2 regions of the Tenacibaculum sp. TB-56 genome follow, and region 2 is predicted to be linked to the other one. Evidence: riboswitches for the same ligand, from Rfam matches in the RefSeq annotation. Region 2 holds a riboswitch; the other holds the start of a gene.

Region 1 (9,194 bases), 880 kb from region 2:
AAGTGTTAGTTGAAGTTTAGAATAAAAAGCAATAGCTAAGTCAACTGCTGTTTTATTCTTAGTTATATGTTGAATTAAATAAACAGACATATGTAAAGTTAACAAATGCTTAGTGTTCTTTTTGTTAACTTGCTGTTAAAGAGGTAAAAGCTTGTTTTTAATAAGGAGAAACCTTTAAATTAAAAAAACATATGGTAATGCTACCAAATGCTTTTTTAATTTTACCTTGTAAAGTCAAGTTTAAGTAGTTGTTAGTTTAGTGGATGTTTCCGTCGTAGTCTAGCTTTAAGTTTTTCTTATCCCCATCTTTTCTTATTTGAACTTTAAAGACTTGTTTAGCTTTCCTGTCATCTCTGTAGGTAACAAGAAATATGTCTTTATGTATAATCCATCCAGGATATTTGTTGTTAATAGCGTCTCTAACTGTTTTTGGAAGTAGAATGTTTTTATAACGCTCTATAGAACTCATGATTTTTCCGTTAGAATCATAAGTAGCAGTAATTAACCCTGAGGTTCCTCCTTCTTTTTTGGTCTTAAAAATAACTTCATAAGCCTCAAACTCTCTGTCGAATATAGGTAACTCTGTAATGTCATACCTAGCTGCTTCGTTTTGTAAGTTTACAACTAATTCAGGTGTGTCTTCATGTTGAACTTCTTTAAGATAACTTAAATTTAAAGGTTTAATGGTAACGGGTTCTAAAATAATGTTCTTTTGAACATCATTTTGGGAATAAACTAGGCTGGTAAGACCTAGAAAAAGTAAACCAAATACTAATTTTTTCATGGTGCTAAGTTTTATGGTTAAATAATTAATTAAGGAGTGTGAGCAATGGTTAATTTAAGGGTGTAACAAAATTAAGGACTAGGCTTAGATAGGAATATTAAAATTGTTCATTTTACTATTAAAAATGATTAAAGAGGAAGTTTTAAAATAAGGTTTAACAAAGTATTAAGATTGGTAAAAAAGAAAAATCTCGCCTAAGCGAGATTTTTACACAACTAAAATTTAAACTAAGATATTTCTTAGTAAGCGTCTTCGTGTACAGCTTTAATAGCTCTACCTGAAGGTTCGTTTTGGTTTTGAAAGCTTTCATCCCAAGCTAGTGCTGTAGGGGTGCTACATGCAATAGATGGTACTGAAGGTACCGTTAAAGCAGCAGCCTCGCTAGGGAAATGCTCTTCGAAAATTGAACGGTAGTAATATTCTTCTTTTGCTCTAGGTGTTTGAGTAGGGAAACGGTGTGCAGCGTTTTCCATCATTTCATCGGTAACGGCGGTTTCAACTACTTGTTTTAAAGTATCAATCCAGTTATAGCCAACTCCGTCAGAGAATTGTTCTTTTTGTCTCCAAGCTACTTCTTTTGGTAAATAACTTTCAAAGGCTTTACGTAATACCCATTTTTCCATACGTTCTCCGTTGATCATTTTGTCTTCAGGGTTAATACGCATTGCAACATCCATAAATTCTTTATCTAAGAACGGAACACGTCCTTCAATTCCCCAAGCCATTAAACTTTTGTTGGCACGTAAACAATCGTACTGATATAACTTATCTAATTTTCGTACTGTTTCTTTATGGAATTCTTCAGCATCTGGTGCTTTGTGGAAGTATAAATAACCTCCAAAAAGTTCGTCAGCGCCTTCACCAGATAAGACCATTTTTATTCCCATTGATTTAATTACACGAGCCATTAAATACATAGGCGTAGAAGCGCGAACAGTAGTGATGTCATAAGTTTCTAAGTTGTAGATTACATCTTTTATAGCATCCAACCCTTCTTGAATGGTAAAGGTAATTTCATGATGAATAGTGCCTATATGTTCTGATACCTTTTTTGCAGCAGCCAAATCAGGAGATCCGTCTAATCCCACAGAAAATGAATGTAGTTGCGGATACCATGCAGCATCTTTATCATCTGATTCTATACGTTTAGCAGCATATTTTTTAGCAATAGCTGAGGTGATAGAAGAATCTAGTCCTCCAGATAATAAAACTCCGTAAGGTACATCACTCATTAATTGACGGTGAACTGCGGCTTCTAAAGCATCACGTACTTCATCAATAGATGTTTGGTTATCTTTAACAGCTTCATACTCCATCCAATCACGAGAATACCATCTTTGTAATCCATCTTCACGAGTGTAATAATGTCCAGGAGGAAAAACTTCAATTTTGTTACAAACTCCCTCTAAAGCTTTAAGCTCAGAAGCAACATAAAAAGTTCCGTGTTTATCCCATCCCATATATAAAGGAATGATTCCCATATGGTCACGAGCTACTAAATATTCGTCGGTCATAGAGTCGTATACTGCAAAACCGAAAATTCCGTTTAGGTCGTCTAAAAACTCAACACCTTTTTCTTTGTATAAAGCTAAGATAACTTCGCAATCAGATTGTGTTAAGAATTCGTGTTGTTGTTTTAACTGTTTTCTAATCTCTTTGTGGTTGTATATTTCTCCATTAGCAGCTAACACAAATCTACGGTCGTAACTAAATAGAGGTTGTTGTCCTGAAGCAGGATCAACAATAGCTAGTCGCTCGTGAGCCATTATTGCTTTTTCATCACTATAAATACCACTCCAATCTGGACCTCTATGACGAACTTTTTTAGCCATTTCTAAAATTTGAGGTCTTAATATATCTGAAGGTTGTTTTAAATCAAACGCACATACAATTCCACACATAATTTCTGTTTTTAATTAATTATTGCAATGCAAATAAACTAATCATGTTGTTTTGTGTAAATGATATTTTTATTTTCAGTTTTAATTTTAAACTTAAAACTAAAAAATAAGGGTTATTTGTAATTGTTTTTTAAGATAAAAGTTATTGTTGTTTGATTTTTTTAGCAAAAGGTTGATGTGTATAAAGTTAGGTTGAAGAAGTAAGACAGATACAGATTATTATTGTTAAAGTTTATGATTCTTTAGCTAGACTAAAATATATTTGCCGCGGTTTTTCTTTGAAGAAAAGAAAATTAAAAGGGAATTAGGTGAAAATCCTAAACTGTACCCGCAACTGTAAGCTACGTCTATTTTAAGTAGATACTTATTATTTCTTACACCACTGTTTTTTTACGGGAAGGTAGTAATAAGATGTTAGTCAGGAGACCTGCCAAAATTTTATTTGTTGTTGTCCTTTCGGGATTAAGAGGATGAACAATAATACACACAAGCATTTAAAAAGTTTAATGTTTGGAAGTGTTTTTATTTTCTGAAATTTTAAATTAATTATAAAGATGATACGTATATACAGTATTGCATTGTTATGTCTATTTATGACATTTTTTTCTTGTTCAAGTGATTCAACAGAACATGAACCAACTCCAATTTATGATAATTCTTTTATTGTAGGTTATGAAGGTGAAGGAACAGTAATTGGGCACTTAGATGAAGATCAGATTTATACACCTAATGTGTATGAATCGTTAAATAAAAACACAATTTCTTTTTCAGAATATGAAAGCAAACTATTTACAGTATCACAATCAGGTCCTGATTTTGTTACAAAATTTGATTTGCAAAATTTAGCTGTAGAAAAAGTAGTAACAACTTCCGCAGTTACTGATCCTTCGTATTTAACAATGTTTTCTGAAACTGAAGGGTTAATGATTTCAACTGCTGGAAGTGGAAGAAGCAAAACATACAGTTTGTCATTTTTCAATATAAATGAAGGCATAAAAGATAAAATAGAAGGAATTTCAGATAAGGTATTGTTTTCTAAGTCGGGACTTTTAGTAGATGGTGAAAATATGTTAATTGCTGACGATAAAGAGTTGAAAGTATTAAACCTTAAAGATAGGTCATTAAAAACAGCAGTAACATTTGAAGATGTTATTTCAGGAATTTTAAAAGATAAGAACAACCAAATTTGGGTTGGAACTGAAAAAAGAGTAGGAGAAAAAGCACAATTTGTAAGTCTTGCTAATGATTATTCTGTAGCAGAAACAGTTACTCTAGATGGGGTTAATTTGTATAAAACAAGCATGCTTACAATGAACTCTTCAAGTAATACTATTTATTGGGTTGAGGTGAATACAGGTTCAATTCATCGGTTTAATACAGAGAGTAAAGAAGCAACAGAGTTTGTAAACCCGATGATGGATGGAGTGATGCTTACTACCATCGTAAGAGAGCATCCTACAACAGGAAAAATATATGTTTTAGGAGCAGAAGATTTTTTTGATACAGATAAAAGTATGTTAGTAATTTATAACGATGATACTTCTGTTTTTAAAACGGTAAAAGGAGTAGGGAATTCACCTATAGATATATTCTTTTCTAAAGAAGATTTTTCAATTAACTAATTTGCTTTTTGTTACGAGCTAATTTTTTTAATCTAAAAAAATTTGTCAATTCAAAATCACTTTATACATTTGTGCCATAATGATGAATCAACAATTAAATAACTGGTGGTGGAAAACTCATAACTTACGTTAGTGAGACCATCTTGTTATATCTATAATACAACGAAAAGGCTTATCTCATGATAAGCCTTTTTTGTTTTTATACATCAAAAACTAAAATGAAAAAAATAAAATTTAAAACGATAGCAAAAAAACAATTGGCAGATATGGTTACGCCAGTAAGTTTGTACTTAAGAACAAGAGATAAGTATGCAAATAGTTTGCTGTTAGAAAGTTCTGATTATCACAGTAAAGAAAATAGCTATTCATTTTTATGTATAGAACCTTTGGTGACAATTAAGGCAGAAAATGATGAACTGTTATTGTTTTATAAAAAAGAAGAAAAGAAAAGAGAATCTATACAAAGAGATTTTTATGAAAAGTTTGATGTATACAGTAATTTGATTGAAGTAGATTGTTCAGAAGAAATCAAATCATTCAACGGACTGTATGGGTACACCACTTTTGATGCGGTTCAATATTTTGAAACCATAAAGTTTAACTCAAAAAAATCGCCTTCTAATATCCCATTATTACAATACAGTTTTTTCCGATTTATTGTGGCTATCAATCATTTTAAAAATGAAATGATTTTGATAGAAAACATACCAGAAGGAGAAGAGTCTCGATTATCAGAAATTGAAAACTTGGTAAATTCTCAATCGTTTGCTCAATATGATTTTACTTTTCAAGGAGAAGAAACTTCTAACATTACAGATGAAGAATTTAAGCAGAATGTAGTAAAAGCAAAAGAACACTGCAAGAGAGGAGATGTTTTTCAGTTGGTGTTATCACGTCAATTTCAACAACAGTTTAGAGGGGATGAATTTAATGTGTATAGAGCTTTGCGTTCCATTAATCCGTCACCTTATTTATTCTATTTTGATTACGGAAGTTTTAAGTTGATGGGGTCTTCACCAGAAGCACAAATTAAAATTGATGAAGGTCAGGCAGTAATCAATCCAATTGCAGGAACTTTCAGAAGGACAGGAGATGATGAGAAAGATAGAAAGTTAGCGAAAGAGTTGGCGAATGATCCAAAGGAAAATGCAGAACATGTAATGCTGGTTGATTTAGCACGAAACGATTTAAGTAAACACGCCACTAACGTAACTGTGGAAACCTATAAAGAAGTACAGTATTTTAGTCATGTAATTCATTTGGTGTCAACAGTGACAGGAAAGATTACAGGAAATCCGATAGAAATTGTAGGAGATACGTTTCCTGCAGGAACATTAAGTGGAGCTCCAAAATACAAAGCCATGGAATTAATTGATACCTATGAAAATCAAACTCGTGGATTTTATGGTGGATGTGTAGGGTTTATCGGTTTAAACGGAAATGTAAATCAAGCCATTGCGATTCGTTCTTTTGTGAGTAAAAATAATACTTTGTTTTATCAAGCAGGAGCAGGAATTGTAATTAATTCAAAAGAAGAAAACGAACTACAAGAAGTAAATAACAAATTAGCAGCATTAAAAAAAGCATTAGTGTTAGCAGAAAACATATAAGTATAAAAGTTGAATGTTTATAAAGTAAAAAGTTGTAATTATATAAAACTTGATAAACTTTCAACATTCAAACTTTAAAAACTAACAACATGAACATACTAATTTTAGATAATTACGACTCATTTACCTACAATCTGGTACATTATGTAGAAGATATCACAGGAAAGTTACCTGATGTATATCGTAATGATGAAATTTCTGTTGAAGAAATTAAAAATTATGATGCTATTATTCTTTCGCCAGGACCAGGAATTCCTGATGAAGCAGGTATTTTAAAAGAAACCATAAAAACGTATGCAGGTAAAATTCCAATTTTTGGAGTCTGTTTAGGTTTGCAAGCAATTACTGAAGTTTTTGGAGGCGAGCTAGAAAATTTAAATGAGGTTTTTCACGGAGTTGCTACAGAAATGAAAGTAACTAAAAGCGATACAGTCACTTTTAAAGATATTCCAGAAACATTTGAAGCAGCTCGTTACCATTCGTGGATTGCTTCTCATACTAATTTTCCAGAGGAATTAGAGGTGACAGCAATTGATGAAGATGGAGGAATTATGGCATTACGTCATAAAGAGTTTGCCATTGAAGCAGTACAGTTTCATCCAGAAAGCATTTTAACTCCAGATGGAAAAAAGATGCTTCAGAATTTTATTGCTTTTGCCGAAAGCCAAAAGCCAAAAGCTTAAAGCCATTGACATGAAAAAAATACTAAACACCCTATTTGAACAAAAACGATTGACTAAAGAACAATCGAAAGAAGTATTGATAAACATCGCACAAGAAAAATACAATGCTTCACAAATAGCTGCATTTATTACCGTGTTTTTAATGCGTCCGGTTTCAGTAGATGAATTATCAGGATTTAGAGAAGCTTTGTTGGAGTTAGCGATTAAAGTAGATTTATCTGATTTTAATACCATTGATTTGTGTGGAACAGGAGGTGATGGAAAAAACACCTTCAACATTTCAACATTAACTTCATTTATTGTTGCAGGAACAGGGAATAAAGTTGCAAAACATGGAAATTATGGAGTTTCTTCAGCTTCAGGATCATCCAATATGTTGGAGTTTTTAGGGTACAACTTTACAAACGATGAGTCAACTTTAAAGCGTCAGTTAGACGAAGCAAACATTTGTTTTTTACACGCTCCGTTATTTCACCCAGCGATGAAGGTAGTAGCCCCAATCCGTAGAGAATTAGGAGTAAAAACATTTTTTAACATGCTAGGTCCTTTGGTAAATCCGAGTCAACCTCAAAATCAATTGGTAGGTGTGTTTAATTTAGAAGTGGCTAGAGTGTATAATTATATGTTGCAACAATCCAATACAAATTATGGAGTAGTACATGCATTAGACGGATATGATGAAATTTCATTAACAGGAGATTTTAAATTGTTTACTAAAGAAGCAGAGCAACAAGTTTCTCCATTTGATTTAGGACAAAAGCAAATTGCTCCATCCGATATTTTTGGGGGCAATACAGTTAAAGAAGCTGCCGAAATATTTGTAAATATTATAAATGGAAAAGGAACAGAAGCACAGAATAATGTTGTGTTGACAAATGCTGCCTTTGCCTTAAAAACTATTGATAAACATAAGAGTTTTGAAGTTGCTTTTGAAGAGGCAAAAGATTCGTTGTTAGGATTAAAAGCAAAAGAATGTTTACATTCTTTAATTACGAATAACTAATTCATAATTAAAAAATCATAATTTATAATTGAGATGACAATACTAGATAAAATCACTGAATTTAAAAAAAGGGAAGTAGCAAAAATAAAAGCTGAGGTTCCAGTTAAAAAATTAGTGGAAAGTCCGAATTTTAAAAGACAGCCAATTTCACTAAAAAAATCATTGTTGGATCCGTATTCAACAGGAATTATAGCAGAATTTAAACGTCAATCACCTTCTAAGGGAATTATCAACGATAAAGCTACGGTTTCTGAAGTTGTTGAAGGATATTTAGATGCTAACGTTGCAGCATTATCAATTTTAACAGATACCTCATTTTTTGGAGGTACCATGGCAGATTTGATGGAAGCAAGAACGATTAATGAGCAGAAACCTATTTTAAGAAAAGATTTTATTGTTGATGGATTTCAAATAGTAGAAGCCAAAGCTATTGGTGCTGATGTAATTTTACTAATAGCTACTTGCTTAACAGCACAAGAGTTAAAAAACTACGGACAATTAGCTCATGATTTAGGTTTAGAGGTATTGTATGAAGTGCATACCCAAGAGGATTTGGATAAGATAGGGAGTTTAGATAACAAGATTATAGGAATCAATAATCGTAACCTAAAAACATTTGAGGTTGACTTAGAAAATTCGATAGCATTAGCAAGTCAAATTCCTACAAGTGCGATAAAAGTTTCTGAAAGTGGAATTTCTAATCCAAGAATAATTACAGGGTTAAAAGAATACGATTTTCAAGGTTTTTTAATAGGAGAAAACTTTATGAAAACAGAAAATCCAGGTCAAGCATGTCAAGAGTTTATTAATCAAATACGATAAAAGCCCACCCCAACCCTCCCAAAGGGAGGGAGTATAAAGAAAAACAAGATATAATGAAAACTAAGTTAGGAGATAAGCATAAGAATCTACAGTGTCCCCCTTCGGGGGCTCGGGGGCTTAAAGTTTGTGGAATGAAGTTCATAGAAAATATTCAGCAAGTAGCTGAATTACAACCTGATTATTTAGGGTTTATTTTCTATGAAAAATCACCAAGAAATTTTGAAGGAATTATTCCTGATTTACCTAAAGGAATTAAGAAAGTTGGTGTTTTTGTTAATGAGTATGTAGAAATAGTAGTTTCATTGATAGAAGAATATAAACTGGATGCAATTCAGCTACATGGAGATGAAACTGTTGAGTATATCAAGCAACTAAAAGAAGGGCTACGTCAAGCTGATCTTGATTCAGCTTCTCATAAGAAGAATCCGAGACAAGTTAGGAATGATGTAGAAATTATTAAGGTGTTTGGTGTCAAAGATGAGTTCAATTTTGAAACCTTAAAACCTTATGAGGAAGTGGTTGATTACTTTTTGTTTGATACCAAAGGGAAAGAACGAGGTGGGAATGGAATAACATTCAATTGGCAAATTTTGGAAGATTATAATTCAACAAAACCTTACTTTTTAAGTGGAGGAATAGGTTTAGAAGAAATAGACGAATTACAATCGTTTTTTAAAAGAGAAGCCTCTCAATATTGTTACGCCATTGATGTAAATAGCAAGTTTGAGACAAAACCAGGAGTAAAATCAGTAGAAAAATTACAGAAGTT
Region 2 (9,194 bases):
AGAACAATATCTGCATTGGCACTATACCCTGCTCTAACAAAATAATTATCGTCAAGGCTTACATCTGCTTTAATTTTAAACTGTACTGCTCCGTTTTCTTCAGTTCCTTTAGGTGCAATAAAATTTAATACCGCAGGGAACTTTTTATTTTCAATAGCTCCTAAAGAAACTTCAATGTTAGATCCTTTTACCAACTTCCCTACTTCAGACTCATCAACTTGTCCTTCAAAAATCATCTTTTCCATATCTGCAATTGTAGCAATGGTAGTACCTTCGTTAAAATTATTAGATTGAATAACTTGGTATCCTTTCTTTACTGGAATTTCTACCACCATACCAGAAGTTGTTGCTCTAATATTCGTATTCGCTCCTGCTGAACCAACAGAACCTTTTTTAATGATTTGATAATCGTTTTGAGCATTTCTCAAATCATTTTTTGCTTGGTTATACGATAATTGTGAGTTTTCAAACTCTTGACTAGAAATAACTCCTTTATCAAAAAGTTTTTTATTTCTTTCGTATTGAATTTGAGCATTGTTCAACTGAATTTGCACAGAATTAATTCGCCCTTTTGCACTTTGTAACGATTGCTCATTAGGAACAACTCTTACCGTTGCTAACAAATCCCCTGCTTTTACAATGGCTCCTTCTTCAACCACAATCTTATCTATAATTCCTGCTATTTGAGGTTTGATTTCAACTTCTTCTAAAGGAACAACTTTTCCTGTGGCTACTGCTTTTTTTACAATAGTTGTTTTAAATGGTTTTTCCGTTTCGTAAGTAACCACACTTTTTTGATTTTTCTTTCCTAACCAAATTAGGATGACTACAAATAATAGTGCTACGATTCCTAAAATAATTTTTGCTCTTTTGCTCATGATTAATTGATTATTTCTTTTTTTATTCTTCTCTTAATGCTTCGATTGGTTTTACTACTGTTGCCATGTATGCAGGTATTAACCCTATTAATGTTCCTAAAACAACTAATATGAAAAATGCCAACATTACTATGGGTATATTTACGGTTGGATTTACTAATGTAGGATCATCACCAGTTCCTACCGTAAAATCTAATAGGAATAGTACGAGTCCTCCAAAAATAATTCCTAACATTCCTGCTACTGTGGTTAAAAAAACCGACTCTAGCACGATTTGTCTTCTAATACTTTTGGGTGTTGCTCCTAAAGCTCTTCGTATTCCGATTTCTTTAGTACGCTCTTTTACGGTGATTAATAAGATGTTACCAATCGCAAAAACTCCCGCTATTAAGGTTGCAATTCCTACAAACCAGGTTAAAAACTGCATTCCTGTTAAAAAGCCCATTAACTTATCTATCTGATCACCTAAATTCACACTACCAAAAGCTCGTTTATCTTCTGGATGTACTTTGTGCAGGCTTTTTAATGTTAATAAGATATCTTTTTCCATTTGTTTGATATCTACTCCTTCATTAGCTGTAATCATCATCCAATCTACTTTATTGGATGTGTTGTATACTTTTTGAAAAGTTGTAAACGGAATATAAGCGGTATCTCCATCAATATCTATGGTGTTGGAAGGTTTATATACCCCTACAACCTTATAATTTACGTTGCTAATTTTAACATATTGCCCTACAGGCATTTCTTTCTTATCAAACAGTTGTTTGTACATATCTTCAGATATTACACAAACCTTGGAGTTATTCTTTATATCATTTTGATTAAGAAAACGTCCATACATAAGATCTTTCTTCTGTACGCGATCTAACACTGGATAATCTCCACTTACCTGAAAATCACCAGTTTTAAAATCCTTAACAATAGTCCCGCTTGTTTGATTTCTAGGAGCTAATAACTTTATTTCTTTAGCATATTCTTTTTCAAGAACTTCAATATCTTTAAATGTTAAGCTAAATCTTCTTCCTTTTTGAAAGCCTTTAAAAGGCATATCGGTTCTCTGCGTCCACACAAAAACACTGTTGGTTGCAAAATCTCCAAATATTCTTTTAAAATTATTCTCCATACCACGAGCAGCCCCTAATAACACTACTAAAATGAAGATTCCCCATAGTACCCCAACAATGGTAATACCCGTTCTCAATTTATTTTTACGAATACTTCCGTAAATTTCTTGCCAAGTGTCTGAATCAAATAAAAACTTCATAATTAATCTGCTCTTAATGCTACAATTGGTTTAATTTGTGCTGCCTTTTTTGCTGGTAAGTATCCAGCAATTAATCCTGATAAAATCAAAATAATAGTAGCTCCTATTACAATACCAGGACTCACACTTGGATCTTTGATAAAGTATTTTTCAAGACTATCACCTATAGCGCTTAATATATAAGTTCCTAAACTTAAACCTAAATATCCTGCAATGGTTGTAATTAAGATTGATTCTTGAATTACCATACCAATTATTGAAGATGGTTTTGCTCCTAATGCCTTACGGATTCCAAACTCTTTAGTACGTTCTTTAATCACAAAAATCATGATGTTACTAATTCCTATAATTCCTGCAATTAAAGTTCCAGATCCCACAAAAATTACGATGAAATACAAGGCAAACATAAACTGGTTAATTCCTTTGTTTGCTTCTGCCATGTTTCTAACCGATAAAGCACTTTGATCATCCGGGTGAATATCTAACTTTTCGCGTAAATCTCTTTCTAAACGATTTCCAAATGTAATAGCTTGATCTAAATTTAATTTTGGATCATAACCTATATTTATTTGGCTGATATAATCATTGTTTCCATATAATTTTTGAGCAGTGGAAACAGGCATATAAGTTAAACGCTCTTCATTATCTCCTCCTTCATCAGAAAATATTCCGACTACTTTATACGAAATCCCATCAACATTAACTCTTTTTCCTAAAGCTGGTTTTTCTCCAAATAAATCTTGCTTAACAAGACGACCTATAACAATAACCTTTGCGTTATTTTTTAAATCTAACTCGTTAATATATCTTCCTTCATCTATAATTGTTTTCTCTAAAAACTGATGATCTGGATGAACTGCTCGTAACTGATAATTATTTTGATTGTTTTTGTACGTTATGTTTACGCTCTTAAATATTCGTGCAGTTAAATGTTGAATTTTATCTTCATACTCCTCTTTAACATAATCAAAATCTTTGTTCTTTAGCTGTATTCTTCTTCCTGTTTGTAAGCCTTTATACGGTTTTGAAGTTTTCCATACTCTTACAAACATCGCATTGGTTGCATCATCAGCAAAAGCAGTTTTAAACTGATTTTGTAATCCTGATACAATTCCGAATAATAAGGTAAAAAGTAAAATGGCAAAAGCAACAGTAAATCCTGATAAAACAGAACGTAGCTTGTTCTTGCTTATACTTTGAAAAATTTCTCTCCAACGATCTATATCAAACATATTATACCGCTTTAGAGTTTTTTGCTTTGGTTGCCATTTCTGTTAATTCATCACTAATGATAACTCCATCTTTTAAACGAACAATTCTATTAGTTTGTTCAGCTACTTCCTCCTCGTGGGTAATTACAAAAACGGTCATTCCTTCATTATTAATCTCTGTCAACAAGTCCATTACAGAATCGGTTGTTGCAGAATCTAATGCTCCTGTTGGCTCATCAGCTAATACAACTTTAGGTTTTGTTGCCAATGCTCTAGCAATAGCTACACGCTGCTTTTGACCTCCAGAAAGTTCATTTGGTAAATGATTTGCCCAGTCTTTTAAACCAACTTTTTCTAGATATTCCATAGCTATTTCTAAACGTTCTTTTCTTCCTATACCTTTATAATATAATGGTAAAGCAACATTTTCTAAAGCAGTTTTATATGAAATTAGGTTAAATGATTGAAAAACAAAACCTAAAAATTTATTACGCAATACTGCAGCCTTCTTTTCATTTAAGTTTTCAATTAACTGTCCGTTTAAGTAGTATTTTCCTTCATCATGCGTATCTAACAAACCTACGATATTTAATAAGGTAGACTTACCAGAACCTGAAGATCCCATAATAGATACAAATTCTCCTTCTTTTATATGTAAATTCAATCCCTTTAAAACATGAAGTGAGTCTTTTCCTATAGGATAAGATTTGTGAAGATTTTCTATTCGAATCATAGTTTTAGTTAATTTTTAAATAAAAGTACATACTGATTTACCTAATTACTTCCTAAAGTATTGTTAAATCGCTATTTACTTTCTTACAAGACGCTTACTTTTGAATAATGTTACAATATAATCTTTTATTTTTTTACAAAAACCTATAAATGAACAATATACCTAGCAATAAAAAAGTAATCTTATTTGATGGTGTGTGTAATTTCTGCAACGATAGTGTGCTAAAAGTAATAAAGTATGACACTAAAAATCAGTTTGTTTTTACCTCTCTTCAATCTGACATAGGAAAGGAAATTACTAAATACCTAGGAGTTGATACGTCAAAAATAGATTCTATTATTTTATATGAACCTTCAGTTGCTTATTATATTAAATCTACTGCTGCCTTAAAAATTATGAATGATTTTGGCGGAATATGGAAATTAACGCAAGTTGTTTTGGTCTTTCCAGAGGCTCTCAGAAACATTGTATACGATTACATTGCTAAAAATCGTTACAAGTGGTTTGGAAAAAAAGAAGCTTGTATGATTCCTTCTAAAGAAATCCAAGAAAAGTTTTTATAAAAAAATAAGCTCACCAAATTGGTGAGCTTATACATAGCAATATTTCCCTTTTTCGAGGACGACTTAATTAAAATAAATTTTTGAAGCTCCTAAAGCAACTTCTTTCGTATCTTTTTTAGTTTTAGCTGATAAATCATAAATATCCAATTTACTATTACCTGAAAAGTTAGCATCTAATACAAAAACTTCGTTATTCCTTACTCCTAAACCATAAAGGTATCCTGCATCTGTAATGAACAATTCAGATGCGGGTAAAGTAGTAGCATTCACATCTGTTTTATAAATGCTATTTCCTAAATTGTAATAAATATCATTACCTTCTAAAACCATTTGAGAAGGGTGCTCTCCTTCATTGAATACTAATTCTGAAACAACTTCATTACTAGCTGTATTTATAAAAGAAATGGCAGCTAATGTATTTTCTATTACATTCCAGTTTTCATCATAAACGGTATTTCCTTGAGATAAAACTACTAAATTACCTAAACTGTCTAAATACAATTCATCTGGATTGTCTTTAACTGTTATTTCTTTTACTACTGATTTTGTAGCGATATCAATTACAACTACTTTGTTGTTAGATCCGAATGCTCCTAAGTGAGAAACATATAATTTCCCGTCTTTAGCAATAATTCTTTCTGGCCCTAAAGCTACTTCTACTTTTTCTTCTACTACTAAAGAGTTTAAATCTACAATTGCAACAAAATCATCGTTATCGTTATCTGTAGCTCCCCAGTTAGTTACATAACCTTTATTACCTACTACAGTCATATATCTTGGTGTTGATAACCCTGTTGTAATGATTCCTGCCTTCTCAAAAGTATTTTTATCTACTACTGTTACTGTATTTTGGTTATCAGCTACTATATAAGCTCTATCGTCGTCAAATGCTATAGACTGAACGTACTCTCCAAACTCAGCATTATTTACTTTTTTATAAATTGTATTCTCTACAACTGATAAATCGTTAGATACAAAAGTAACAGACCCTGAAACAGATTGAGTACCTTCACCACTTATCAAAATTCCGTTTCCATAATCTACTTTAGGTGAACTAGGTGCTTCATCATCACTACATGATGTAAAAAGGATACCTCCTAAGAATAATACTCCTAATAATTTAGTTATTTTCATTTGTTAAAATTTATAATTGATGTTTATGTTAAAATTTCTTTGTGGCATAGGCCTCCTAGGCATAACCATATACTTCTCTCCTAATACATTGTTTACCTTAATACCTAATAGTAATTGTTTTTTTTGAGTTTGAAGGATTTCATACTCAGTCCCCACATTAACTATAAAAAAGCTAGGAACAACAAAATCATTAGAATTGTCTTCTGTAGTATACACAGTTCCATTAAAAAGTGACTGAGCAAACAAATTCACTTTTTTATAGTTTACCGATAAGTTATTATTCAACAAATGTTTAGGCACAAAAGTTAAATACTTGTCTGTCTCGCTGTCTTTCGCTAAAACATAAGAGTAATTAGAGCTTGCATTAAATTTATATTCTCCTATTTGAACTTTATAACTCAAACTAGCTTCTATACCTTTGTTCTGAGTTTCATTTAAATTGATTGGAGTCCAAACTCCTGGTCTGTTTGGATCGCCAGAAGGAGTCCATACAATTTTATCTTCTGTATTAATCATATAAGCTCCAACATCAAAGTTTAAACCTTTGTTTGAGTAGCCTAACCCTACCTCTCCTTGAATAGAGGTTTCTGGGATTAAATTTTCATTTCCTTGCCCTGGCCAAAACAAGTCGTTATATGTTGGTACTCTATAATTTTTCGATCCGTTAACTCTTACATACCATTTTGAAATAGGTGTTACTTTTATGCCAGCAGCATAAACAAACGGAACCTTATAATCAGAATTAAAATCCTTTCTTAACTTAACATTAAAAGAGATTTTTTTATGTATATCTTGTGTATAAACAAGATACTGAGAAAACTGTTCTCTATTTTTCTCTTTAATTACATCTGTACTACCAAAAGCAGATTCATACTCTGAAAAAGACGAAATCTTTGCTTTAATTCTAGGAAGTTTATAGTTCAGGTTGTACGATGCTATTACTCTTCTCGATTTTCCATAATTAAAATTATCAGAAAATTTATTAGAGAAATATTGATACTTCTGTGTTAAATATGCTAGCTTAATTTCTTGCTCTAACTTTCCTTTTTTAAAACCATACACCAATAAGTTTCTTTGGTTAGAGTCTATATATTTTTCTCTTGCTGAAGTTGGATTAGGTAATGTTCCTGAGAAATGACGCTCGCCAGAAAAACTTGTACTATAAAATTTTAATTCAGATTGATTATTGAATTTATAACCGAAACCTAAGTTAATTCCATAGTTTTCATAAGCTCCATTGGTATTTCTGTACTTAGAATCGAACAATTTAAAATCGTTTTCTGAAGAATTTCTAGAAACTCCCACTCCTATACTATACTTTGAATTGGAGATTTTTGACTTAAAAAGAGAATTGAATGTATTGTAACTCCCTCCTGTTAGTACAAATTGATTATTTACTTTAAACTCTTCTGTATAATTTAAAACATCATTTAAATGCACCGTTCCTCCTATTGCTCCTGAACCATATTCTATACTTCCTCCTCCTTTTCTTACATCAATTGCGTCATTTAAGCTTACTGTTAAAGAATTAAATCCTGTTTGACCATTATTTATAGAATTTATATTGATTCCGTTCCATACAACAGCTGTATTGGAAGCACTTGTACCTCTAAAGCTTACAGAACTTGTACCTCCTTTTCCGTACTCCTTTAAATAAATTGATGAATTGTATCTTATTAAATCAGTAAAAGACTCAATATTTCTTGTCAACACAGAATCTGAAAGACTAACCACATGCTGACCTATAGAGTTTTCTTTTAATTTTTTTGTAGCATTGATAATAACTTCATCTAATCGATAAGAAATTGTATCATTTTGTCCTACCAGAACAAGCACATAAAAAAAAGAAAAAAATGTAAATACTTTTTTAGCCATATTCTACCAAACTTTTATCCCGAAAGTTTTAATTAAATTAAAATAATTGGCAGGTCTCCTGGCTTGCGTCTTGTAACATACCTTCCCATTTAAAAAACAGTGGTTTGAGTAATTGTTACAAGCTTAATAGCTTACAGTTGCGGGAACAGCTTCGGTTTTGCACCGAATTCCCTTTTAATTCTCTTTAATAGATGATTAAAGAAAAACCAAAAATCACGGCAAATGTATAGTATTCTTACAAATTAGCAACCATCAAATCATGATATTTTGCGAATTTTGTTTTTAAGTTCTCTGGTAGTGTATAATAAGTTGGATGAATCATTTTTGCTAAACATTCAATTCCTTCTACTAAAGTCCCTGCAGAAGATTGTGTAAACATGGCAAAGTCAGCAATATATACTTGTTTGTTTTTTACAGCTCTTAAAGACGCCCATTCTTCTCTCTCTTCTAAAAACTTCATATCTTCAAGTGTTCTCTCAATTCCGTATCCACATGGAGCGATAATCAATACCTCTGGATCGTATTTTACAATTTTATCCCAAGAAATTACAATACTATCTCCTGATGGGTGCGATAACAAATCAATTCCACCTGCATACCCTATTTGATGAGGAATCCAGTGTCCGCAATTAAACAACGGATCAATCCACTCTAATAACATTACACTTTTCGATTGGATTCTGTGTTCACGTTGCACATCTACAATGTCATAAATACGCTTTTTCAATCCACTTACATACGCCTCTCCTATTGCTTCCTGCTTCATAGCTTTTGCAATGGTTAATGCATTCTCAAAAACATCTTCTAACGAGTTGGGAGTTATCGAAATTAATTCAGGAACCTTAGGTAATTTATAAACTGATTTTGCCACAGATTCTGTATCTATCTGGCAAACATCACATACATCTTGTGTAAAAACAATATCAGGAGCTATACTTTCTAAAACAGGTTCATCTACATAATACAAGGTCTTCCCTTCTGCCTTGGTTTTAGAAAAAATAGCCGTTATTTCTTTACTCGTTAACACTTTTCCTTCTAACTTATATCGAACAGCTACTTCTTTTTCTTGTAAAGCTACTTCTGGACACTCAAAAGTAATTCCGTTTAAATAATCTTGTAACCCCATGTCATAAATCATCTGAGTTACTGCTGGCATAAAAGAAGATACTGTCATAATTCGTGGTTTTAGTTAAGCAAAAATAAACAGTTCTCTATTTTAATTTGTTTTTTATTAAAAATCTTTCCAATCTTTGTGTCAATATAAAATGCTATTTCATGATATATTATATCTCAGGAGGTGAACGCTCAGGTAAAAGTAGCTATGCTCAAAAGCTAGCCGAATCTTTATCTGACACTCCTATTTACCTAGCTACTTCTCGTATTTGGGATGAAGACTTTCAACAACGAGTAGACAGGCATGTTTCTGATAGAGACGAACATTGGACCACTATTGAAGAAGAAAAATGGTTAAGTAAAGTAATTTCTGAAAAACAAACCGTAGTTGTTGATTGTGTTACACTATGGCTAACAAAC

Evidence for each region. Region 2 has a riboswitch for cobalamin ahead of AC3VI6_RS11595 (TonB-dependent receptor plug domain-containing protein). Riboswitches for the same ligand answer to the same signal wherever they lie in the genome.
Region 1: linked by a shared signal. The riboswitch ahead of AC3VI6_RS02610 (hypothetical protein) and the one ahead of AC3VI6_RS11595 (TonB-dependent receptor plug domain-containing protein) in region 2 are both predicted to bind cobalamin.

What each region holds. Positions count from the first base shown of each region.
Region 1 is NZ_CM201367.1:536,573-545,766, reverse strand. It holds gene AC3VI6_RS02625 (helix-turn-helix domain-containing protein) at 1-90, opposite strand, end outside; gene AC3VI6_RS02620 (hypothetical protein) at 257-784, opposite strand; gene asnB (asparagine synthase B) at 1,024-2,685, opposite strand; cobalamin riboswitch at 2,937-3,134, shown strand; gene AC3VI6_RS02610 (hypothetical protein) at 3,279-4,307, shown strand; gene AC3VI6_RS02605 (anthranilate synthase component I family protein) at 4,526-5,917, shown strand; gene AC3VI6_RS02600 (anthranilate synthase component II) at 6,007-6,600, shown strand; gene trpD (anthranilate phosphoribosyltransferase) at 6,611-7,603, shown strand; gene trpC (indole-3-glycerol phosphate synthase TrpC) at 7,637-8,425, shown strand; gene AC3VI6_RS02585 (phosphoribosylanthranilate isomerase) at 8,557-9,194, shown strand, end outside.
Region 2 is NZ_CM201367.1:2,416,916-2,426,109, reverse strand. It holds gene AC3VI6_RS11625 (efflux RND transporter periplasmic adaptor subunit) at 1-878, opposite strand, end outside; gene AC3VI6_RS11620 (ABC transporter permease) at 901-2,145, opposite strand; gene AC3VI6_RS11615 (ABC transporter permease) at 2,148-3,377, opposite strand; gene AC3VI6_RS11610 (ABC transporter ATP-binding protein) at 3,379-4,089, opposite strand; gene AC3VI6_RS11605 (thiol-disulfide oxidoreductase DCC family protein) at 4,239-4,652, shown strand; gene AC3VI6_RS11600 (YncE family protein) at 4,716-5,786, opposite strand; gene AC3VI6_RS11595 (TonB-dependent receptor plug domain-containing protein) at 5,790-7,661, opposite strand; cobalamin riboswitch at 7,693-7,887, opposite strand; gene AC3VI6_RS11590 (ABC transporter substrate-binding protein) at 7,897-8,835, opposite strand; gene AC3VI6_RS11585 (bifunctional adenosylcobinamide kinase/adenosylcobinamide-phosphate guanylyltransferase) at 8,937-9,194, shown strand, end outside.